Regions from separate parts of the Bordetella genomosp. 5 genome, predicted to be linked through region 4. Evidence: predicted binding sites of a transcription regulator. Region 4 holds the regulator's gene; each other region holds the start of a gene.
The links. Region 4 encodes LexA, which represses DNA repair genes until DNA is damaged. Its sites were predicted from a motif close to ACTGTATNNNNATACAGT; they were not measured.
Positions count from the first base shown of each region.

Region 1: a site for LexA is predicted at 2,613-2,630, ahead of CAL25_RS17390 (ATP-dependent helicase). Genes of this name have one in related genera too.
Region 2: a site for LexA is predicted at 2,119-2,136, ahead of dinB (DNA polymerase IV). Genes of this name have one in related genera too.
Region 3: a site for LexA is predicted at 2,775-2,792, ahead of CAL25_RS11650 (VRR-NUC domain-containing protein). Genes of this name have one in related genera too.

Region 1 covers NZ_NEVP01000011.1:62,292-67,629, reverse strand. Annotated here, with positions in the region: gene CAL25_RS17400 (PLP-dependent aminotransferase family protein) at 23-1,555, shown strand; gene CAL25_RS17395 (DUF72 domain-containing protein) at 1,626-2,543, opposite strand; gene CAL25_RS17390 (ATP-dependent helicase) at 2,664-4,805, shown strand; gene CAL25_RS17385 (magnesium and cobalt transport protein CorA) at 4,868-5,338, shown strand, end outside.
Region 2 covers NZ_NEVP01000010.1:71,555-76,892, reverse strand. Annotated here, with positions in the region: gene CAL25_RS15830 (alpha/beta hydrolase family protein) at 1-904, opposite strand, end outside; gene CAL25_RS15825 (BPTD_2524 family lipoprotein) at 1,072-1,524, shown strand; gene CAL25_RS15820 (PaaI family thioesterase) at 1,527-1,958, opposite strand; gene dinB (DNA polymerase IV) at 2,177-3,259, shown strand; gene CAL25_RS15810 (GatB/YqeY domain-containing protein) at 3,314-3,772, opposite strand; gene hmpA (NO-inducible flavohemoprotein) at 3,921-5,138, shown strand; gene CAL25_RS15800 (Rrf2 family transcriptional regulator) at 5,198-5,338, shown strand, end outside.
Region 3 covers NZ_NEVP01000006.1:633,813-639,150, forward strand. Annotated here, with positions in the region: gene CAL25_RS11645 (ATP-dependent DNA helicase) at 1-969, opposite strand, end outside; gene CAL25_RS11650 (VRR-NUC domain-containing protein) at 966-2,720, opposite strand; gene CAL25_RS11655 (hypothetical protein) at 3,093-3,350, shown strand; gene CAL25_RS11660 (glycoside hydrolase family 15 protein) at 3,357-5,195, opposite strand; gene CAL25_RS11665 (glucose 1-dehydrogenase) at 5,195-5,338, opposite strand, start outside.
Region 4 covers NZ_NEVP01000004.1:103,541-108,878, forward strand. Annotated here, with positions in the region: gene lon (endopeptidase La) at 1-314, shown strand, start outside; gene CAL25_RS05995 (Bug family tripartite tricarboxylate transporter substrate binding protein) at 788-1,714, shown strand; gene CAL25_RS06000 (NAD(P)-dependent oxidoreductase) at 1,711-2,712, shown strand; gene lexA (transcriptional repressor LexA) at 2,920-3,576, opposite strand; gene CAL25_RS06010 (amino acid aminotransferase) at 3,738-4,940, opposite strand; gene uvrB (excinuclease ABC subunit UvrB) at 5,018-5,338, shown strand, end outside.

The DNA of each region.
Region 1 (5,338 bases), on a different contig from region 4:
TTTACAAATCAGGTAGAACCAATTGAGGTCCATCGTCGGCGACATGCTGCAGCTCAGGCTCGGGGACGTAACCGACGGGCCGATGAACCAGCGGCTCTACCGCGCGCTGCGCGAGGCCATCCTCGATGGCACGCTCGCCGGCGACACCCGGCTGCCGGCCTCGCGCGATCTCGCCACCGAGCTCGCCATCGCGCGCAACACGGTGGTCCACGTCTATAGCCAGCTGCAGGCCGAGGGCTACACGCGCAGCCGGCAGGGCAACGGCACCTTCGTGACCGACACGCTGCCCGACACCTTTTTGTCGGCCGGCCGCAGCAAACGGCACACCGATGTGCCGCGCGGGCACGCGGCGTTGTCCGAGCGCGGCGCGCGCATCGTGCACGGCGCCTCCGCCTCGCCGTTTCAGTGGGGCGCGTTCATGCCGGGCGTGCCGGACGTGACCGAGTTTCCGCATCGCAAGTTCGGCCGCATCTTCAGCGCACTCTGGCGCAAGCCCACCCCCGATCTGCTGACCTACGCCTATGGCGGCGGGCTGCCCGCCCTGCGCGAGGCGCTGGCGCAATACCTCGCGCTGACGCGCTCGGTCGATTGCGATCCCGACCAGATCATCATCACCGAAGGCTCGCACCAGGCCATCGATCTCACCACCCGCATGCTGGGCGGCGCGGGCGACACGGCCTGGATCGAGAATCCCGGCTATTGGGGCGCGCGCACGGTGCTCACCGCCAACGGGATTCGCACCGAAGGGCTGCCGGTGGACGAGGAGGGCATGCGCCTGCCCAGCGAGCCGGTGGCGGTGCCGCCGCGGTTCATTTTCGTGACGCCGTCGCATCAGTATCCGCTCGGCTCGGTGATGTCGCTGGCGCGCCGGCGCCAGCTGCTGGCCCTGGCGCGGGGCTGGGGCAGCTGGATCATCGAAGACGACTACGACAGCGAGTTCCGTTTCTCGGGCCGCCCGATTTCATCGCTGCAGGGCCTGGAGGCCGATGCGCCGGTGATCTACATGGGCACGTTCAGCAAGACGCTGTATCCCGGTCTGCGCGTGGGCTATCTGGTGTTGCCCAAGATGCTCGCGCCGGCCTTCCAGGCGGCCCACGCCGAGCTCTATCGCGAGGGCCATCTGATGACGCACGCGGCGCTCGCCACGTTCATCTCCGAAGGCCATTATGCGGCGCACATCCGTCGCATGCGCATGCTGTACGGGCGCCGCCGCGCCATTCTGGTGAACCTGATCGACCGCCGGCTGGGCGCTGGCTGGCTGCATCGCGACTCGAGCGATGCGGGGCTGCACCTGGTGCTGAACCTGCCACCCGACATGGACGACTCCGCCGTGGTCGACGTGGCGCGCGAGCGGGGCGTGCTCACGCGTGCGCTGTCGCGCTACTACACGGCCGGCGAGCCCGTGCGCCACGGCCTGCTGCTGGGGTATGCCTGCGTTCCGGAGAACCAGATCGCACGCAAGTTCGAGATCGTGCTGGACAGCCTTGCCGAGGTGGCGCGCCGCGGGCCCGCGCCACGCGCCGACGCACCGGCGGCCGCGCGTACCGCGGCGTAGCGCCGCGCCCGCGCCGCGTTTGCGCCGGGCTTGTGCCGCGCTTGCGCCGCGCTTGTGCCGGGGCTGGCCGTCACACCGGCTGCAACGCGAGCGCGCGATTCAGATTGGCCGCATTCGTCATGCCCTGGTCCTGGTAATTGGTGTTGAGCACCACATGCGTCTGCTGCGTGCGCCGCGACAGCTCGGCGATGCGGCGGGCCAGGTCCGCGATCTCTTCGGGCGAATACTCATACTGAAAGCGCGACGACGACGCCCCGGCGCGATTGTTCCAGGCCGCGCTGTTGCGGCCATGCAGGCGCACCAGCGCCAGCGCGTCGTGACTGGCTTCCCAGATGTCGGGCACGGTGTTGTCGAAGCCCTGCGGCGCATCGACGACCGTGTGCACCACGCCGAGCTCGCGTTCGAAGGCGAGCGTGTCGCGGCACGCCGCGGCGCCGTCGAACCAGCTGCGATGGCGAAACTCCACGCTGGTCAGCACGTCGCTCGCGTGCCGGACCGCGGCCTGCACGCGCGCCCGGCCCCGCGCATCGCGCCGCACCCACGGCGCGAACTGCAGATGCAGCGCGCCGAACTGGCCAGACTGGCGCAACGGCTCGAGCGCGATCAACTGCCGTTGCCACAGCTCGCGCATCCAGTCGTCGGGAATCTGGTTGTCGTACAGCACGGCATCGCGCGGGGCGTCATCGAGCGCCAGGTCGCGCCGCATCTCGCGCGGCAGCGCCGCCACCGGCGTGGCATGGCCGGTGAACAGCCGGAAGGCCTTGATGTTGAACACAAAACCGGGCGGTGTGCGCTGCGTCCAGGTGTGGGTCAGGGTGGGGTCGGGCAGGGCGTAGAACCCCGCGTCGGCCTCGACCATCCTGAAGCGCGAGGCGTAGAAACGCAGCCGGCTGGCGGCGTCGCGGGCGTCGTGCGGATAGAAGCGCCCGCACGCCAGCAGGGTGGGGTCGGTCCAGGAGGCGGTGCCGGTGAAGATGCGATGCGACATGTCGATGAAATGAGCCGGCCGGGCAGGCCCGGCGAGGGCGATTCCGGGCGGCGGCGCGTTTTCCGTTATTCTGTATAAATATACAGTTGTATTGCCGTCCGTCTTTCCTGCCTACCGCTCATGTCCGACCCCGCCTCGCCGGCCGCCTCCGGCCTGCCCCCCGTTCCTGCCCCCGACCTCCCCGGTCAGCATGCGCCCGATCCTCTGGCCGAGCTCAACGCCGAGCAGCGCGCGGCCGCCGAGTTCGGCGTGCAGCCCGGCGCGGCGCCGGGCCAGGCACTGCTGGTGATCGCCGGCGCCGGGTCCGGCAAGACCAACACGCTGGCGCACCGGGTGGCCCATCTGATCCAGAACGGCGCCGATCCGCAACGCCTGCTGCTGCTCACCTTTTCGCGCCGCGCCGCGCAGGAAATGGAGCGCCGCATCGGCGGCGTGCTGCGCAAGATCATGCGGCTGGGCGCGTCGCAGCATGCGCCTTCGCTGCCCTGGGCCGGCACCTTTCACAGCGTGGGCGCGCGGCTGCTGCGCGATTGCGCGCATCGTATCGGGCTGGCCGAGGCGTTCACGGTGCATGACCGCGCCGACGCCGAAGACCTGATGGGCATGGTGCGCCACGAGCTCGGGCTGTCGGCCACGCAGAATCGCTTTCCGCTCAAGGGCACCTGCCTGTCGATCTACTCGCGCGTGATCAATAGTCAGTTGCCCCTGGGCGAGGTGCTGGCGCAGGCGTTTCCGTGGTGCGCCCAATGGGAGGCCGAGCTCAAGCGCCTGTTCCAGGGATACATGGCGGCCAAGCAGGACCAGCAGATCCTGGATTACGACGATCTCTTGCTGTACTGGTCGGAGATGATGCAGGAGCCCGCGCTGGCGGCCGACATCGGCGCGCGCTTCGATCATGTCCTGGTCGATGAGTACCAGGACACCAACCGGCTCCAGTCCTCGATCCTGCTGGCCATGAAGCCCGACGGGCGCGGCCTGACCGTGGTGGGCGACGACGCACAGTCGATCTATGGCTTTCGCGCGGCCACCGTGCGCAATATCCTCGATTTTCCGCAGCAGGTAGGCGCGGGCGCGCACGTCATCACGCTGGAGCGCAACTACCGCTCCACGCAGCCCATTCTCGACGCCTCCAACGCGGTGATCGCCCTGGCGCCCGAGCGCTATGCCAAAGAGCTCTGGACCGATCGTGCGTCGAGCCAGCGGCCCGAGCTCGTGAGCGTGAGCGACGAGGCGGGCCAGGCCCGCTGGATCGCCGACCAGGTGCTGGCGCGCCGCGAAGAAGGGCAGACGCTCAAATCGCAGGCCGTGCTGTTTCGTACGGCCAGCCATAGCGCCGCGCTCGAGCTCGAGCTCACGCGGCGCAACATTCCCTTCGTGAAATTCGGCGGTCTGCGCTTTCTCGAGGCGGCGCACATCAAAGACCTGCTCTCGCTGTTGCGCTGGGCCGAGAACCCGCGTTCGCGCATGGCGGGCTTTCGCGTGACGCAGCTGGTGCCGGGCGTGGGGCCCGCCACCGCGGGCAAGCTGATGGATGCGCTGGCCGAGTCCGCCGACCCCGTGGCCACGCTGGCCGCGTTCAAGGTGCCGTCGGCCGCGGCCGACGACTGGCAGGCGCTGGTGCAGGCATACACCCGGCTGCGTTCGCCGCAGCTCGGCTGGCCCGCCGATGTGGAGGTGGCGTTGGGCTGGTATGGCGAGCTGCTCGAGCGCCTGTTCGACGATGCCCGCGTGCGGCGCGCCGATCTCGAGCAGCTGCAGCGCCTGGCGGGGGGCTATCCCAGCCGCGAGCGCTTTCTCACCGAGCTCACGCTCGATCCGCCCTCGGCCACGAGCGACGAGTCGGGTACGCCGCTGCTCGACGAAGACTACATGATCCTCTCGACCATTCATTCGGCCAAAGGCCAGGAATGGAAGGCCGTGTATCTGCTCAATGCGGTCGACGGCTGCATTCCTTCGGACATGTCCACCGACACGGCGGAAGAGATCGAAGAAGAGCGGCGCCTGCTGTATGTGGCCATGACGCGGGCCCGCGAGCGCCTGCAGGTGATCGTGCCGCAGCGCTTTTATGTCCACAACCAGACGGGCATGGGCGACAAGCATGTGTACGGCGCGCGCACGCGCTTCATCACCGATGCCATGCTGCCGCTCTTCGAACATCTGCCGCATCCGCCCGCCCTGCCGTTCGATCGTGGCCGCGGTCTGGGCGCCACCGGCGCGCCCGCGATCGACGTGGGTCAACGTCTACGCAAGCTGTTCTCCTGAGCTATCATGACTCGCAGGCCGGGCGCGGGTCAGACGCCGGGCCCGCAGCCAGAGGAGGGCGTATGCCAACGGATGATCATGTGGCCCCTACGCCGCAGCCCGCCACCGAAGTCGTGGCGTCGGTGGCTTACCAGAATGGCCGGCGCGCGCGCGAGGTCCCGCTCTCGGATCTCGGCCAGTACGCCACCGGCACGCACGACATGCTCTGGATCGGCTTGCGCGATCCCAGCCCGCAAACGCTCGCCTATGTGGCCGACACGATGGGCGCGTGCGACAAAAACCGTGAAGAGATGCTCGAGCCGCACCGCCGGCCCAAGATCATCGACTACGGCAACATGGTGCTCGTGGTGGCGATCACGGTCGAGGTCGAGGCCGACCGCCCCGTCTTCGGCGAAACCCAATATCTGATCGGCGACGGCTTTCTCGTCACCGTGCGGCGCGGCGCGCTGTCGGCCCACACGGCGCTGCGCGAGCGCCTCGAGGCCGCGCCCGAGATCCTCAAGCGGGGCAGCGACTACGTGGTGTCGGAGCTG
Region 2 (5,338 bases), on a different contig from region 4:
GCTTGTCGGTCTGGTAGGCGGCGAGCGTGAGCACCTTGCGCTTGCGCGAATAGCCGGCGGCGTCGAGATCGACCTCGTCGGGCACGAAGATCAGCTCTTCGGCATCGGGTTTGGCCGGGTCGAGCACGACCAGCCCGAGTTTGTCGCGGCCGCGGTTCGACAGCGCATACATCTTGCGGTCGTCGAACGTGAAGAACATCGGGCTGACGCTGCTGCGATAGTCGGTCGTGACGAGCGGGCGGAACGGCGCGGCCTCGTCGTCGCGATAGAGCAGGGTGGTGTTCAGGCCGTCGCTGGTGATGGCGGCGCGCACCTTGCCCGCGTGATCGGTCTGCCAGCCGACGATGTTGCCGGGGTTCTGGGCCACCAGCACCGCGGCACCGGTACGCACGTTGACGCGGTACACGTCGAAGACTTCGGGATCGCGGTGGTTGTGGCCGATCAGCACATGATCGGGATCGTCGGGCAGGTCGTCTTCGATGCCGGCGCGCACGCCGTCGTAGGGGGTGAGGTCGGTCACCTGGCCGGTCTTGGTGTTGACCGCCACGACGTGGAAGTTTTCGTCGCCGCCGAAGTCCTTCTGGTAGAGCACGACGTCGGAGCCCTTCCAGAAGTAGTTGCTGATATCGCGCGCGCTTTCGCTGGTGAGCTTGCGGGCCTCGCCCTGCGGCTTGCCATCGACGAGCGGCTGCACATAGATGTTCATGCGCGGCGGGCTGCCGTCGACGCTGACCGGTTGCATGAAGCCGAGCGTGCGGCCGTCGTCGGCCAGGCGGAACGCGCCGCGCTCGGGGTTGCGGAAGAAGTCTTTCAGGGGATAGGCGCGCGGCGGCTGGGCAGCCGCACCGGCGGCCGCGCCAATCAGGCTGGCGGCGATCAACGTGCGCTTCATGAAATTCAGCAAGAGAGCCTCCGGTAGATGCGATGACGGCCGCGCGCGGCGGGTGCCGGGGCCATCATGGGGCCGGCGCGAGGGGTGCGCCGAGCGTGACCGATCATGCCACAGCGCCGATGACGGTGTCGAACCGCGCAAGATGCGGGATAATCGCGCCCAAGCACTATGGAGGAATCATGCTCAAAGCGATTGCGGCCGCGCTCACGCTAGGCGCCGGTCTGGCCGGTTGCGCCGTCGGTACGGCACCCGGCGCGGGTGCCGTCAACGGCGACTACAAGGTCAATGTGTATTACCTCGATGCCTATCGCGCGGCGATCGCGCAATCCGAACGCTGCCTGCTCGGTCAGGGCGGCTACCGGCTGGTGAACGAGGTCGACGAAGGCCAGCGCAAGGCCAGCGTGCGCGTGCTCGCGCCGTTCAGCGATAGCGAAATGGCGAGCGTGACCATCGCCGGCACCGACGCCAAGAGCTCGGATGTGCGCATTTCGATGTGGGGCAAGAGCATCTGGAATTCGGATGCGCTGCGCGCGATGCGCGAAGCGGTCGTGTATGGCCTGCCGTCGTGCGTGGCCTACATGCCGGGCGATCCGCAGCCCTCCGAAGAGGTCTGGCGTCTGCGCCAGCGCTGAGCTCAGTCGCTGCCGGGCCGGCGGCGCACCACCTTGAAGGTGGCGCTGGCCTTACAGACCAGTTCTCCCGAGGCGTCGCGGATCTCGCCTTCGCAGAAGGCGATCGACATGCCGCGGCGCAGGCAGCGCGCCTCGACCACGAGGTCGGTGCGACCGGGCGACAGAAAGCTCGTGGTCATGTCGATGGTGGCCATGCCCACGTCGGTCTCGTGGCCCCGGGCCGCCGCGCTCAGACAGAAGTCCAGCACGCTCATCAGCGTGCCGCCATGCACGTCGCCACGGCTGTTGGTGAGGTCGGCGCGCCAGGGCAGGCGGCAGCGTGCCACGCCATCGCCGGCCTGTTCGGGCACCAGGCCCAGCAAGCTCATGAACGGGATTTCGAGGCCGAAATAGCTGGCCGCGGGGGAAGTCTCGGAGGTGTTGTTATCGGTCATCGCAAGACGCGGCGCGGGGTGCGCTCGCGGGTAGGGTTGCTGCAAAGCAGCGACTGTAGCGCACATCGGCGGGGGTGGCAGCGCCGGTGTCCGGTCACCGGCCGCCCGGTCGATCCGTCCTCGGCGGGCGCAAAGCCGCGGGGCGCGGCATAATAGCGGTACCGTATATATATCCAGTAGTTTTGGCGCGTGCCTGGCGCCGGTTCCGCCCGCTTCCCATGCCTTCCCCGACCCGCAAGATCGTGCACATCGACATGGACGCCTTTTACGCGTCGGTCGAGCAGCGCGACCAGCCCGAACTGCGTGGCCAGCCCGTGATCGTTGCCTGGACGGGCAATCGCTCGGTGGTGTGCGCGGCTTCGTACGAGGCCCGCAAGTTCGGGGTGCACTCGGCGATGGCGGTGGCGCGGGCCCAGCGGCTCTGTCCGCAGGCCGTCTATGTGCCGCCGGATTTCGCGCGTTATAAGGCCGTGTCGGCGCAGGTGCGCGAGATCTTTTCCCGCCATACCGACCTGATCGAGCCGCTCTCGCTCGACGAGGCCTATCTCGACGTCACGCACAACAAGCTCGGTCTGCCGTCCGCGACCGAGGTGGCCGAGATCATCCGCCGCCAGATCCGCGACGAGACCCGCCTGACCGCCTCGGCCGGCGTGGCGCCCAACAAGTTTCTCGCCAAGATCGCCTCCGACTGGAACAAGCCCGACGGCCTGTGCGTGATCCGCCCGGCCCAGGTGCTCGGATTTCTGCAGGAGCTGCCGGTGCGCAAGGTGCCGGGGGTGGGCAAGGTGATGCAGGGCAAGCTCGAGGAGCTCGGCATCGCGACGGTCGGCGACCTCGCCCGTCATCCGCGCGCCGCGCTGGAGCAGCGCTTCGGGCGCTATGGCGTGCGGCTGCACGAGTTGTCGCAGGGCATCGACGAGCGCGAGGTGCAGCCCGACCAGCCGCTGCAGCAGGTGTCCGCCGAGACCACCTTCGACACCGATCTGCGGATCGTGGAGCTCGACGCCGCGCTGGAGCGGCTGTCGGGCAAGGTCTGGGAGCAGGCGCTGCGCAAGGCGCGCATCGGCCGCACCGTGGTGCTCAAGCTCAAGACCGATCGGTTTCGCATTCTCACGCGCAGCCAGACGCTGCCAACGCCGCCGGCCACTGCGGCGCAGCTTGCGCAGGTGGCACGGCATCTATGCGAGCGCGTGGAGCTGCCGGCGCATACGCGCTACCGGCTGGTGGGGGTGGGGATGAGCAACTTCGCGGACCCGGAGCTGACAGCGGTGCAGCCGGATCTTTTTGGCGGGGTGTTCTGAGAACGAGGATCGTTCGGCGGGGCGGCCGCGGATGCGCCGCCCCGTGCGCCTTGATCAGAGGCGCGACTTCACCTGACCCGACAGCTGCGACATATCGGCGCGGCCTGCCAGCTTCTGCTTGAGGATGGCCATGACCTTGCCCATCGCGGGGGCGCCGGTCACGCCCTGCGCGGCCACTTCGGCCACTGCGGCGTCGATCGTGGCCGCCACTTCTTCGGCGCTCGCCGCTTGCGGCATGAATTCCTGCAGCACCACGACTTCGGCCTTTTCCTGCTCGGCGGTCTCGGTGCGGCCGGCCTGTTCGAACGCGGCGATGGACTCGCGGCGCTGCTTCACCTGCTTTTCGATGATGGCGGTGATTTCCGCGTCGTCGAGCTCACGGCGGTCATCCACTTCTTTCTGTTTTACTGCGGCGAGCAGGAAGCGCAGGGTGGCGAGCCGGGCGCTGTCCTTGGCGCGCATCGCGTCTTTCATGGCGTTGGACAGACGGGTCTTGAGCGATTCGGTGCTCATGGCAAATCCTAATAAGTGACAACCAGAGCCGGTGTTTTAACCGGCCCATACCCACACTCGCAAGTCGGCGCCCGCATCCTGCGATTTAAAAGATGTAGAATAAATGCATCTTTAACACCGGGCGTGTGGCCCGGCCAGGAGTCGATGCATGTTGAGCGAAACCATCCGCGCGCAGGTCAAGGCGACCGCACCCGTTCTGCAGGCCCATGGCGAGGCGCTAACGCGCCACTTCTATGCGCGGATGTTCCGCGGCAATCCGGAGCTGTTGCAGGTCTTCAACCAGGGCCACCAGCAGGGCGGACGTCAGCAGCAGGCGCTGGCCGGCGCGCTGGCCGCCTATGCCGTGCATATCGATAATCCCTCGGTGCTCGGCCCGGTGATCGAGCGCGTCACGCACAAGCACGTGAGCCTGGGCATCCGGCCCGAGCACTATGCGATCGTGGGCAAGCATCTGCTGGCCTCGATCGGCGAGGTGCTGGGCGAGGCCGCCACCGACGAGCTGATCGCCGCCTGGGCGGCCGCGTACCAGCAACTGGCCGACGCGCTGATCGCGCAGGAAGCCGCGCTGTACACGGCCGCGGCCACGCAGCCGGGCGGCTGGAGCGGCTGGCGGGGCTTCAAGGTGGTGGGCAAGGTGCCGGAGAGCAGCGAGATCACGTCGTTCTACCTGGCGCCCGCCGACGGCGGCGAGGTGCCCGACTTCAAGCCGGGCCAGTACATTTCGGTGCGCGTGTTCGTGCCCTCGCTGGGCATGATGCAGCCGCGCCAGTACAGCCTGTCGGACGCGGCCGGCCAGGGCCGCCTGCGCATCTCGGTCAAGCGTGAGCGTGGCGTGGCCACCAGCCCGGACGGCATGGTGTCCACGCTGCTGCACGAGCGCTACAACGAGGGCGACGTGCTGGACCTGGCGCCGCCGCAAGGGGACTTCGTGCTCGACGAATCGCGCGACACGCCGGTGGTGCTGATCAGCGGCGGGGTGGGCATCACGCCGATGCTGTCGATGGCCAAGACGCTGGCCGCGCGCGGTGCCGGCCGCGAGGTGCGCTTCGTGCACGGCTGTCGCGATGCCGCGTGCCACGCCATGCGCGACGAAGTCGACGCGCTGGTCGCGGGCAGCCCCACGATGCGCAAGTGGATTCATTACGAGACCGTTGGCGCCGCCGACCGCCAGGGCGTGCACTACGACCGCGAGGGCCGCATCGACCTGGCCGCCCTGAAGGACGAGGTGGTGCTGCCCGAGGCGGACTACTACCTGTGCGGCCCGCTGCCCTTCATGCAGGCGCAGCACGCCTCGCTGCTGGCGCTGGGCGTGCCGCCCGCGCGCATCCATGCCGAGGTGTTCGGCACGGGTGGCACGGGGCTCTGAAGCGCGCGGGCGGGTGCGGTGTATGCTTGCCGCTGCCCGCCCGGCACGGATCACCGACCATGCAACTCAACCGTTTCACCGACTTCGGCCTGCGCGTCATGATGTACCTGACGCAATGCCGCGATCGCGCCCAGCCCGTGACGATCCCCGAGATCGCCGAACGCTTCGGCATCTCGCGCAACCATCTCGTGAAGGTGGTG
Region 3 (5,338 bases), on a different contig from region 4:
GTCGGCCGCCGCGCGCACGGCGGCGCGGTCCAGCGTGGCGTCGGGCGCCGCGAGGGCCTGCGCGCGCGCACCCGGCAGCCGGTCGTAGAAGCCGCGGGCGCGCGGGCACGCGTCGCCGTGACAGGCGCGGTCGGGATGCACGCAGGCCTTGTCGCGCGCCACCAGTTCGACCACGCGCAGCGGCAAGGGCGCGTCGCGGCCCGCGCGCAGTTGCGCCAGCGCATCGAGCGCGAGCGCATGACCGGGCCCCTTGGCCGACAGGAAAAACACCTTGTCCAGACCCTGTGCCGCGCAGGCCTTGAGCAGCGGAAACAGCGTGCCGAGGGTCTTGCCGACCCCGGTGGGCGCCTGCGCCATCACCGGATGCCCGTCGCGCGCCGCGCGATACACGGCCACGGCGAGCTGACGCTGCCCCGCCCGCATCGTGCCGTACGGAAACGCCAGAGACTCGAAGGCCGCGTCGCGGGCGAGCCGGTGGGCCCGTTCGCGCGCGGCCCACTCGGCATAGCGGGTGCAGAGATCGGCAAACACCGCCTGCAGCTCGGCGGCCGTGAGGGTCTCGGCCTCGGCCGTCTCGAGCTCTGTATCGAGATTGAAATACACCACCGCGACGGTGATCCGCTCCAGCCCGCGCGACTCGCACAGCATATGACCGTAGACCCGGGCCTGAGCTCGATGCAGGGCGCGCTGATTGGCCCGCAGGCTGGCCAGATCGCCGCGATAGGTCTTCACTTCTTCGACGCGCCGGGCCTCGGCATCGAAGCCATCGGCGCGGCCGCGCACCGTCAGGCCGGCATGGGTGGCGCTGAGCCGGACCTCATGTTCGAACGCCGCTCCCCGCCGCGCCGCGATGACGGCGTGGCCCGCCATGCCTTCGAGCGCGGTGGGCGCCGGCGTGAAGCGGGAATCCAGATCGCCCGCGCGCGCGGTGAAATCGCACAGCGTGCGCACCGCCACGTCGAGATTCATGCGGCCTCCTGCAGAGGCTCGTTTGGTGGCGTGGCGTCCGGCGGGGTGGCGACCAGCGCCACGGCGGTGGGCGAGATCGTGCCGCTCGCCTCCGCGCTCGCCAGCGTTTCGTCCCAGCGCACATGACACACCCGCACCGGCAAGCCATGCCGCGCCGCATAGGCCAGCCAGCGCATCTGGTTGTCCTGCAGGCGGTCGCCCGGGCCTTTCACCTCGATCAGCTCGTAGCGCGCCTCGGCGGGCCAGAACCGCACCAGATCCGGCAGGCCGGAACGATTGGTCTCGATGTCGTCGAGCAGGCGCGCGAACCACAGCGCGAGATGCTCGGGTGCGATGCACGCGAGCGCGGCTTCGAGCAGGTCGCGGCTCAGCATGCCCCAGAAAACGAACGGCGACTGCACCCCGGCCTTGGCTTCGTAGCACGCGAGAATGCGCTCGCGGTGCGTGCCGTCGGCCAGTGCGCCCAGGCAGGCATCGAAGGCGGCCGCGCGGCGCGCGCGAAAGCCGGCATCGTGCAGATCGGCCGGGCCGCGCTGAAACGGATGGAAGAACGCGCCGGACACCGGCTCGAAGATCGCGCGCCAGCACAACAGCCCGAACAGCGAATTGATCAAGCCGTTTTCGACGTAATACGCCGGCGCTTCGCGGGTGCCGAGGTGATCGCGCACCACGAACTCGACACGCCGTGCCGGCTCCGGCCGCGGCAACACCAGCTCGAATGGCGCCATCGTGGCGCGTCGCGTGGGCGCCGGCGCGGGCAGGCCGGCATGGCGGGCCAGCCGCGGCAACATGCGCGCCACCAGCTGCAGCTCGGCTTCGCTGCCGGGCGCGGAGAGGGTGTCGCGGGCGAGCGCATGCGCGTCTTCATAACGCGCCTGCCGCTCGATCACGCGTATCAGGCGCTGGCGTGCGCCCGGATGGCGCGACGCGCGATAGGCCGCCTCGGCGGCGTCCCAGGCCCCTGCCCGTTCGCACCACTGCCCCAGGCGGAACCACACCTTGGCCTGGCGGCGCGCGAGCCACGGCACCTCGCTGGCGCAGGCTTCGATCTCCGCGTGCAGGGCCGGCGCCTCATCGGGCGTCGCGCTGTCCAGACGCTCGCGTACGGCGTGCAGGGCCAGGTAGGTATCGATGGCGCGCGCATGCGGAAAGGCGCGTGTATGGCTGTCGAGCGCCACCGGTTCATACTGAAAAACACCGAGGTCGGCGAGCACGAACTCCGACCAGCTCTGATGCAGATTGCCGAAGAACATCAGGCGCAGGCGCTCGGCGAGCGCGCCGATCTCGACGGACCAGATGGCCTCGTCCGGCCCCGCGCCCCACGCGCTGCAGGCTCGTACGTCCGCGCCGCCCAGGTGCTCGCGCAGCGTGGCCAGCAGCTCCGCCTTGCGCCACGACGCGCGCGCGCCGGCCTGCGGATAGCGCCGCGCGAGTTCGTCTTTGGTATGCAGCGCGGCCCACTCGGTCCAGTCGAGCGCCGGATCGGCCTGCAACCAGCCCAAGGCCAGCAACGGCGCGGCCGCGGTGGGGATGCAGCCGATTTCTTCGTAGTGCAGACACTCGGCCCGATAGACACGGCGCGTGCGCATCAGCAGGCGCACCGCGAGCGCGCGCGAGGCCTGCGGCAAGCGGGCGAAGTCGTGCACGAAGGCCCGCTCGGCCGGCGCGAACAGATCGTCGTAGCGCGCGGCCAGCCAGTCCAGCGCCTGCTGGAAATTGTGCAGATAGTAGTAACGGTGCGGGGCGAACATGCGGGCAACGGGATCCGGGGCATCCATCCATGGCGGGCGCCACACCGGCCCCTGACTGGATATCCATCCAGCATCATAGCAGCCCTGGCCGCGCGACCCGGCCTGCCGCCGCTGCGGCCGGACGCTCGTGCTCCTCGTGCGCCCGCCGAGCCCGGCTTGACACGCGTTTTCCGAAATTTAGTGCCGGATCACGTCAAGATCGCGCCATTTGCGCACGCAACGATTAATCGACCTGCGAGTCGCCCGCCGCGAGCGCCTCCGTGTGTGCCGTACACGCCACAAAAAGCCCTGTTTTTCTGCGTTATTTTCACGCCGCCGACGCAGGCTTGCGGGTAAGCTTTCAGCCCGGTCTCAGGTAAATCAGGAAATGACATGAGCAGAGAGAACGTCCGCAAACTCCTCTCGATGACCGCCGGCGACACGGAACTGCGCGAACGCGTGGAACGCCTGTGCGATGGCAACACCATCGGCTCCGCCGCGCGCGTGGTGCGCCTGGCCGAAGACCTCGGCATTTCTTTCCATATCGAGCCGTTTCTGGCGGAGATGCACGAGCGCGTCGAAGCCGCGCGCGCCAAGGCCGTGGCCGACGGCCGCGCCCCGGAGAGCGCGGCCCGCTGGCGTTTTCACTGAGCCGGCTCAGTCCTGCGGCGCTTCGCGGCTGGCGCGCTGCTTCGCCGGCCCCTCGGCCTGGTTGAGGTTGTAGGCAGTGTTGACCAATCCGATGTGCGAGAAGCCCTGCGGGAAATTCCCGACCAGGCGACCGTGCACCACGTCGTACTCCTCGGCCAGCAGCCCGAGGTCGTTGCGCAGGCCGAGCAGCTTGTCGAACAGCCGATTGGCATCTTCCAGCCGCCCCTGCATCGCGTAGGCATCGGCCAGCCAGAAGCTGCACGCGAGAAACGCGCCCTCCTCGCCTTCGAGGCCATCGTCGGTCTTGGCCATGCTGTAGCGCCGCAGCAGCCCGCCCTGCAACAGGTCTTCCTCGATGGCGCGGATCGTGCCGTGCACCCGCTCATCGTCCGGCGGCAGAAAGCCCACCTGCGGAATCAACAGCAGGCTCGCATCGAGCGCCGTCCCGCCGTAATACTGCACGAAGGTATTGCGCTGCGCGTCGTAGCCGTGCGTGAGGATGTCGTCGCGGATGCGCTCGCGCAGCGCGCGCCAGCGATCCAGCGGCCCGGCCAGACCGAACTGTTCGCATGACTTGATCGCGCGATCGAACGCCACCCAGCACATCAGGCGCGAATGCGTGAAGGCCTGCTTGGGCCCGCGCACTTCCCAGATGCCGTGGTCGAGCGAATCCCAGATCTCCTCCAGGGGCTTGAGAAACACGTTCTGCAGGCGCCACGCCTCGGCCATCGGCGCCAGGCCGGCCGCCCGTGCCGCGTGCAGCGTTTCGATCAGCTCGCCATAGACGTCGAGCTGGATCTGGCCGAAGGCGCCATTGCCCACCCGCACCGGCTTGCTGCCGGCGTAACCGGGCAGCCAGGGCACATCGTGTTCCGGCAGCCAGCGCTCGCCCGCGATGCCGTACATGATGTGCAACTGATCGGGATGCCCGGCGGTGGCGCGCAGCAGCCACTGGCGCCACGCCTCGGCCTCTTCGCGATAACCGGCGTTGAGCAGCGCATAGAGGGTGAGCGCCGAATCCCGCAGCCAGCAATAGCGGTAGTCCCAGTTGCGCTCGCCGCCCACGTGCTCGGGCAAGGAGGTGGTGGGCGCGGCGACGATACCGCCCGTCGGCGAAAACGTCAGCAGCTTCAGCGTGATGAGCGAACGCACCACGGCCTGGCGGCGCGGGCCGTCGGGCCCCTCCCAGTGGCAACGGTGCGCCCATTGTTGCCACCAGCTGATCGTGCGTTCCAGGCTCTCCAGGCGATCGGCCACGAAGTGCGGCGTCTTGTGCGAGCGATGGTACGAGAGCGTGAACGGCACGACTTCGCCCTGCCGCACCGTGAATTCGGCGGTGCTGATCATGTCGTGCCCGTCGAGCGCGACCGGCGTGTGCAGCTCCACGGCGTCGGGGCCGGCGATCGCACTCAGGCCGTAATCCCGCCGCCTGACCCACGGCACGGCCTGACCATAATTGAAGCGCAGCACGAGCTCCATGTTCATCTCGACGCTGCCATGCAGGCCGCGCACCACGCGCACCAGATCGACCTTCTCCTCGTCTTCCGAGAGCGGCATGAAGTCATGCACGAGGACCGTGCCGGTGCTGGTGTCGATGCGCGTCTCGAGCACCGCGGTGTCGGGCACATAGCTGCGCGTGACACGGGCCTCGGGGTCGGCGCCGCTCAGCCGCCAGCGGCCGTGCGAGGCATCGCCCAGCAGCGCGGCGAAGCAGGCCGGCGAGTCGAAATGCGGCAGGCAGAGCCAGTCGATCGAGCCGTCGCGCGCCACGAGCGCCGCCGACAGCATGTTGCCGATCAGCCCGTAATCCTCGATCGGCTTGGGGTAGGTGCTGGCACTGCGCATCAGCCCGCCCCCCGGAACTCGGGATATAAGGTCATGCCGCCATCGACGAACAAGGTGGTGCCGGTCACGTAATCCGAATCGTCGCTCGCCAGCCACACGGCCGCGCGACCGATGTCATCGGGCTCGCCGATGCGGCCATACGG
Region 4 (5,338 bases):
TCGCCATGACCGGTGAGATCACGCTGCGCGGCGAAGTGCTGCCGATCGGCGGTCTCAAGGAGAAGCTGCTGGCCGCGCACCGTGGCGGTATCAAGACGGTGCTGATTCCCGAAGAAAACGTGAAGGATCTCGCCGAGATTCCCGACAACGTGAAGAACTTCCTCGAGATCGTGCCGGTGCGCTGGATCGACAAGGTGCTCGAGCTCGCGCTCGAACGCCAGCCGGAACCGCTCGCCGAGGAAGAAGCCTCCAAAGAGCCGCTGGTGGCCAAGCCCGTCGAGGCAGGCTCCACCGACCCGGTGATCAAGCACTGACACAGGCTCCGCTTGCCTCGCGGGATCGGAGGCAGCAGAACTGAAGAGAAGCCCGGACCAACGGTCCGGGCTTTTTTTTTGCGGTGTTCGTCGCGGGCTCTCGTGCGCAACCGAGAGGATGTGGCGCTGCGGCGCGGTCCGGAAGTCCCCGCATGGTTACGTTGCGGCGCAGCAGCCTGGCGCTGCCGCGGCCCACCCTCGTCCAAATGGAATAGCGGCGTTTCCATTAATTCAAGCAGGGCAGCCAGCCGTCTCTCTAGTATGGGTCCAGGTCGCCGCACAGACGGACGACCAAAGACCAATAAAGGGAGACAAGCATGGATTCGGTATGGCAGGCTGCCCGTGAGGGCTGCCCGGACGAGGCCGGGCGTGGCAAAGGCGTAGCGGGGCAAACCGCGCGTCGCGAACATGAAGGGCGCGGGGCGCGGCGGCGTGGTGGATGCCTTGGCGCGTTCGGCGTGCTGGCGCTCGCCATGGCGACGGGCGCCTCCGCCGCGCAACCCGCATGGCCGCAAAAGCCGGTATCCGTGGTGGTCGCGTTCTCCGCGGGCGGCACGACGGATATCCTCGCGCGCGAAATCGGTGCGTCGCTCACGCAGCGCTGGGGCCAGTCGGTGGTGGTGGAAAACAAGCCCGGCGCGAGCGGCAACATCGGCACGCAGGCGGTCGTGAATGCGGCACCCGACGGCTACACACTGCTGATCAACTCGATCGGACCGATTGCCGTCAATCCCGCCTTGTATCGCAAGCTGCCATTCGATCCGCAAAAGGATCTCAAGCCGGTGGTGCTCGTCGCCGACGTGCCGAACGTTCTGGTGGTGCACCCGTCGAGCAACGTGAAGACGCTGGCGGAACTGGTGCAGCGCATGAAGGCCAAGCCCAATGGCTACAACTGCGCCTCGACCGGCGTGGGCACCGCGGCGCATCTGTCATGCGCCACGTTCGCGCAACAGGCGGGCGTGGAAGTGACGCACATTCCCTACAAGGGCGCCGATGCGCTGAACGATCTGCTGGGCGGCCGCGTGCAATTCATGTTCGCGACCATCCCTTCGGTCATGGGGCATCTGCGCTCTGGCGCGCTGGTGCCGTTGGCCGTGTCCACGCAACGCCGATCGCCCAGCCTGCCCAACGTACCGACGGTCGCTGAAAGCGGCTATCCGAAGTTCGCGCTGGGCTCCTGGTTCGGCTATTTCGTGCCCAAGCGCACGCCGGACGAGATCGTGGCACGCATCAACGCCGACGTGAACGCCGTGCTGGCCGAGCCCGTCATCAAGCAGAAGCTCCAGAGCGAAGGGGCCGAGGCCGTGGGCGGAACGCCGCAGCAGTTCGCCGACTACGTGCGTTCCGAGACCGACAAGTGGGGCAAGGTCGTCGAGCAACTCGGAGTGGCACTCGATTGAAGGCTCAGCCCTATGTCGTGGTGAGCACGCGTGCGCTGGCGCCGGAGGCGATGACGCGCGCGCGTGCCTTGTTCGATTTCCGGGTGGCGCTGGATCCCGGCGAGGCCAGTCTGCGCGTCGCGCTAAGGGACGCGCACGCCGTGATCGCGCGCGATGATCTGCCCGAGGACCTGTGCACGCTGGCGCCGCGCCTCATCATGGTAGCCCGCCATGGCGTGGGGCTCGACGTGGTGCCGTTGGCCGCCTGCTCCGAACACGGCGTGCTGGTCAGCAACGTGCCGGGCGGCAACGCGCGCAGCGTGGCGGAATTCGCGGTCATGCGCATGTTGATGCTGGCGCGCGAGCAGTCTCGCATCGACGCCGCCATGCACGAGGCGGGCTGGGACGAGACGCGCAGCCGCTATTCTGGCCGGGCGCTGGAGTTGTACGGCCGTCGGGCCGGCATCCTGGGCTATGGCGCGATTGCCGCGGCGCTGGCGCCGATGCTGCATTTTGGCTTCGGCATGGAGGTGTATGTCAGCACCCGGGATCCCGCCCGGCTGCCCGCCTGGGTCAGGCCCGCCTCGCCGGAGGCGTTGGCGCAGGCCTGTCAGTTCGTCCTGCCCTGTGTGGCGCTGAACGCGCAGACCCGGGGCCTCGTCGACGCCGCGTTTCTCGCGGCGATGCGCCGCGATGCCTGGCTGGTGAATGTGTCGCGCGGCGAGGTCATCGATCAGGACGCCTTGGTGGAACGCCTGCGCGGCGGGCATCTGGCCGGGGCTGCGCTCGATGTCGTGCGCGAGCGGCGCCTGGACGCGGATCACCCCTTGTTGAAACTGCCTGGGGTGCTCGTGTCGCCGCACCTCGCCGGCCATACCGCCGACGCAAATCTGCGCAATGGCATGAGCGCGCTCGACAGCCTCGAGTCGGTGCTGTTGCGGGGCGAATCCCCGCCGCTGGCAGTGAATGCGGAGCAGGCCTGGCCGGCGGCGCACGCCAGGTGGCAGGCCGGCCGCTGAAGCACGCAGGCGACGCGGTAGCAAAGGCACGAGCGAGACCACAAGCACAAGGCAAAAGCACAAGGCACAAGCCAAAGGCACGAGCACAAGGCAAGCGCAAGGCACGAGCACACGGCACAAACAAAATGCGCAAGCAAAAGGCCCACGCGGTGCGTGGGCCTTTGCTCATTGGGGCGGAGCGGCTCGGGTGAGCCTGCCGCTGAGCGCCTAGTGCAGCGCTTGCGTGCGGATGAGGCCGACCGCGATGCCTTCGAGGGCGAATTCGTCTTCGCGGCCGACGATGATCGGGCTGAAGTCGGGATTCTCGGGCAGCAGCTCGATGCGGCCATTCTGGCACTGCAGACGCTTGACCGTGACTTCGTCGCCGAGTCGGGCGACGACGATCTGACCGTTGCGGGCCTCGGAGGCGCGCTTGACCGCGAGCAGGTCGCCCTCGAGGATGCCGACATCGCGCATGCTCATGCCGCGCACCTTGAGCAGGTAATCCGGGGTTTGCGCGAACAGGCCCGGGTCGACGCCGACCTCGCGCTCGACGTGCTCGGCCGCCAGGATGGGGCTGCCGGCGGCCACGCGGCCCACCAGCGGCAGCAGCAGCTGCGACAGGCTGGGCATGGGCAGCATCGGCTGACGTGCGCTGGCATCCGGCTCGGCGTCTTTCAGGCGGATGCCGCGCGAGGCGCCGGCGGTGAGCTCGATTGCGCCCTTGCGTGCCAGCGCCTTCAGATGATCCTCGGCGGCGTTGGGCGAGCGGAATCCCAGCGCCTGCGCGATCTCGGCGCGCGTGGGCGGAAAACCGGTACGGGCGACGGTTTGCCGGATGAGGTTGAGGATTTCCTGCTGGCGTTCCGTGAGTTTCGTGGCCATGGCGATGATCCGCCAGATGCGGACTGTATGTATATACAGCGTGATTCTGGGGGACGATACCGAAAAAAGCAAGTCCACGGGACGGACGCCCAAACAAAAGCCCACCGCGAGGGTGGGCTTCGGTTCGTTGGCCCGCTCGCGCGGGCCTCGGAGGCAGCTGCTTACTTCAGCACGGCGGCGATGGCGCGGGCCACGACGTCGATGTTGCGGCTGTTGAGCGCGGCCACGCAGATGCGGCCGCTGGAGACGGCGTACACGCCGTGCTCTTCGCGCAGACGGTCGACCTGGGCCGAGGTCAGGCCCGAGTACGAGAACATGCCACGCTGACGCAGCACGAAGCTGAAGTCCTGGGTGGCGCCGGCCTCGGCGATCTTGGCGACCAGCTGCTTGCGCATTTCGCGGATGCGATCGCGCATACCGGCGAGTTCCTGCTTCCATTCGGCCAGCAGCTCGGGCGTGTTCAGCACGGTCGAGACCACGGTGCCGCCGTGGGTGGGCGGGTTGGAGTAGTTGGTGCGGATGACGCGCTTGAGCTGGCTCAGGACGCGCGTGGCCTCGTCCTTGTTGCCGGCGATCACGGTCAGGGCGCCGACGCGCTCGCCATACAGCGAGAACGACTTCGAGAACGACGAGCTCACGAACATGGTGAGGCCGAGGTCGGCGAACATGCGCACCACGGCGGCGTCCTGCTCGAGGTCTTCGCCGAAGCCCTGGTAGGCGATATCGAGGAAGGGCACGAGGTTGCGCGCCTTCACGACATCGGCGATCTGCTTCCACTGCTCGGCGGTGGGATCCACGCCGGTGGGGTTGTGGCAGCACGCGTGCAGCACCACGACGGTCTTCTCGGGCGCGGCCTGCAGGCCGGCGAGCATGGCGTCGAAGTTCAGGCCGCGGGTGCTGGCGTCGTAATAGGGGTAGGTGCCGACGGTGAACCCGGCGCGCTCAAACAGCGCGCGGTGGTTTTCCCAGCTCGGGTCGCTGATCAACACTTGCGACTGCGGCAGCAGCTGACGCAGGAAGTCGGCGCCGATCTTGAGGGCACCCGTACCGCCCAGTGCCTGGGTCGTCAGCACGCGGCCTTCGGCGGCGAGCTTGGAATCATTGCCCAGCAGCAGCGCCTGCGCGCCCTTGTTGTAGCCGGCGATCCCTTCGATCGGCAGGTAGCCACGTGCGGCGGCGGCTTCGATGCGGGCGATCTCGGCCTTGCGGACGGCGCCCAGCAGGGGGATGCGTCCCTCATCATCGTAGTACACGCCCACGCCCAGGTTGACTTTACCGGGGCGGGTATCGGCGTTGTACTGCTCGTTCAGGCCAAGAATGGGGTCGCGCGGCGCGAGTTCGACGGAATCGAAAAGGGTGCTCATGGGACAAGATTGAGTGGGATGGACGCACACCGAGGTGCTATGGATAATGGGGGGTTTACCCTCAAGGACAGTCTAGCATGACCGCTCCTGGATACGTCGATTTCCCGAACAGCCCCTTCCAGCTCTACCAGCCGTATCCGCCCGCGGGCGATCAGCCGGACGCCATCGCCGGATTGGTGCAGGGAGTCGAAGACGGCCTGATGTACCAGACCTTGCTGGGCGTCACGGGCTCGGGCAAGACCTACACGATGGCCAACGTGATCGCGCGTCTGGGTCGTCCGGCGCTGGTGCTCGCGCCCAACAAAACGCTCGCCGCGCAGCTTTACGCCGAGATGCGCGAGTTCTTTCCGAAAAACGCCGTCGAGTACTTCGTTTCGTACTACGACTACTACCAACCC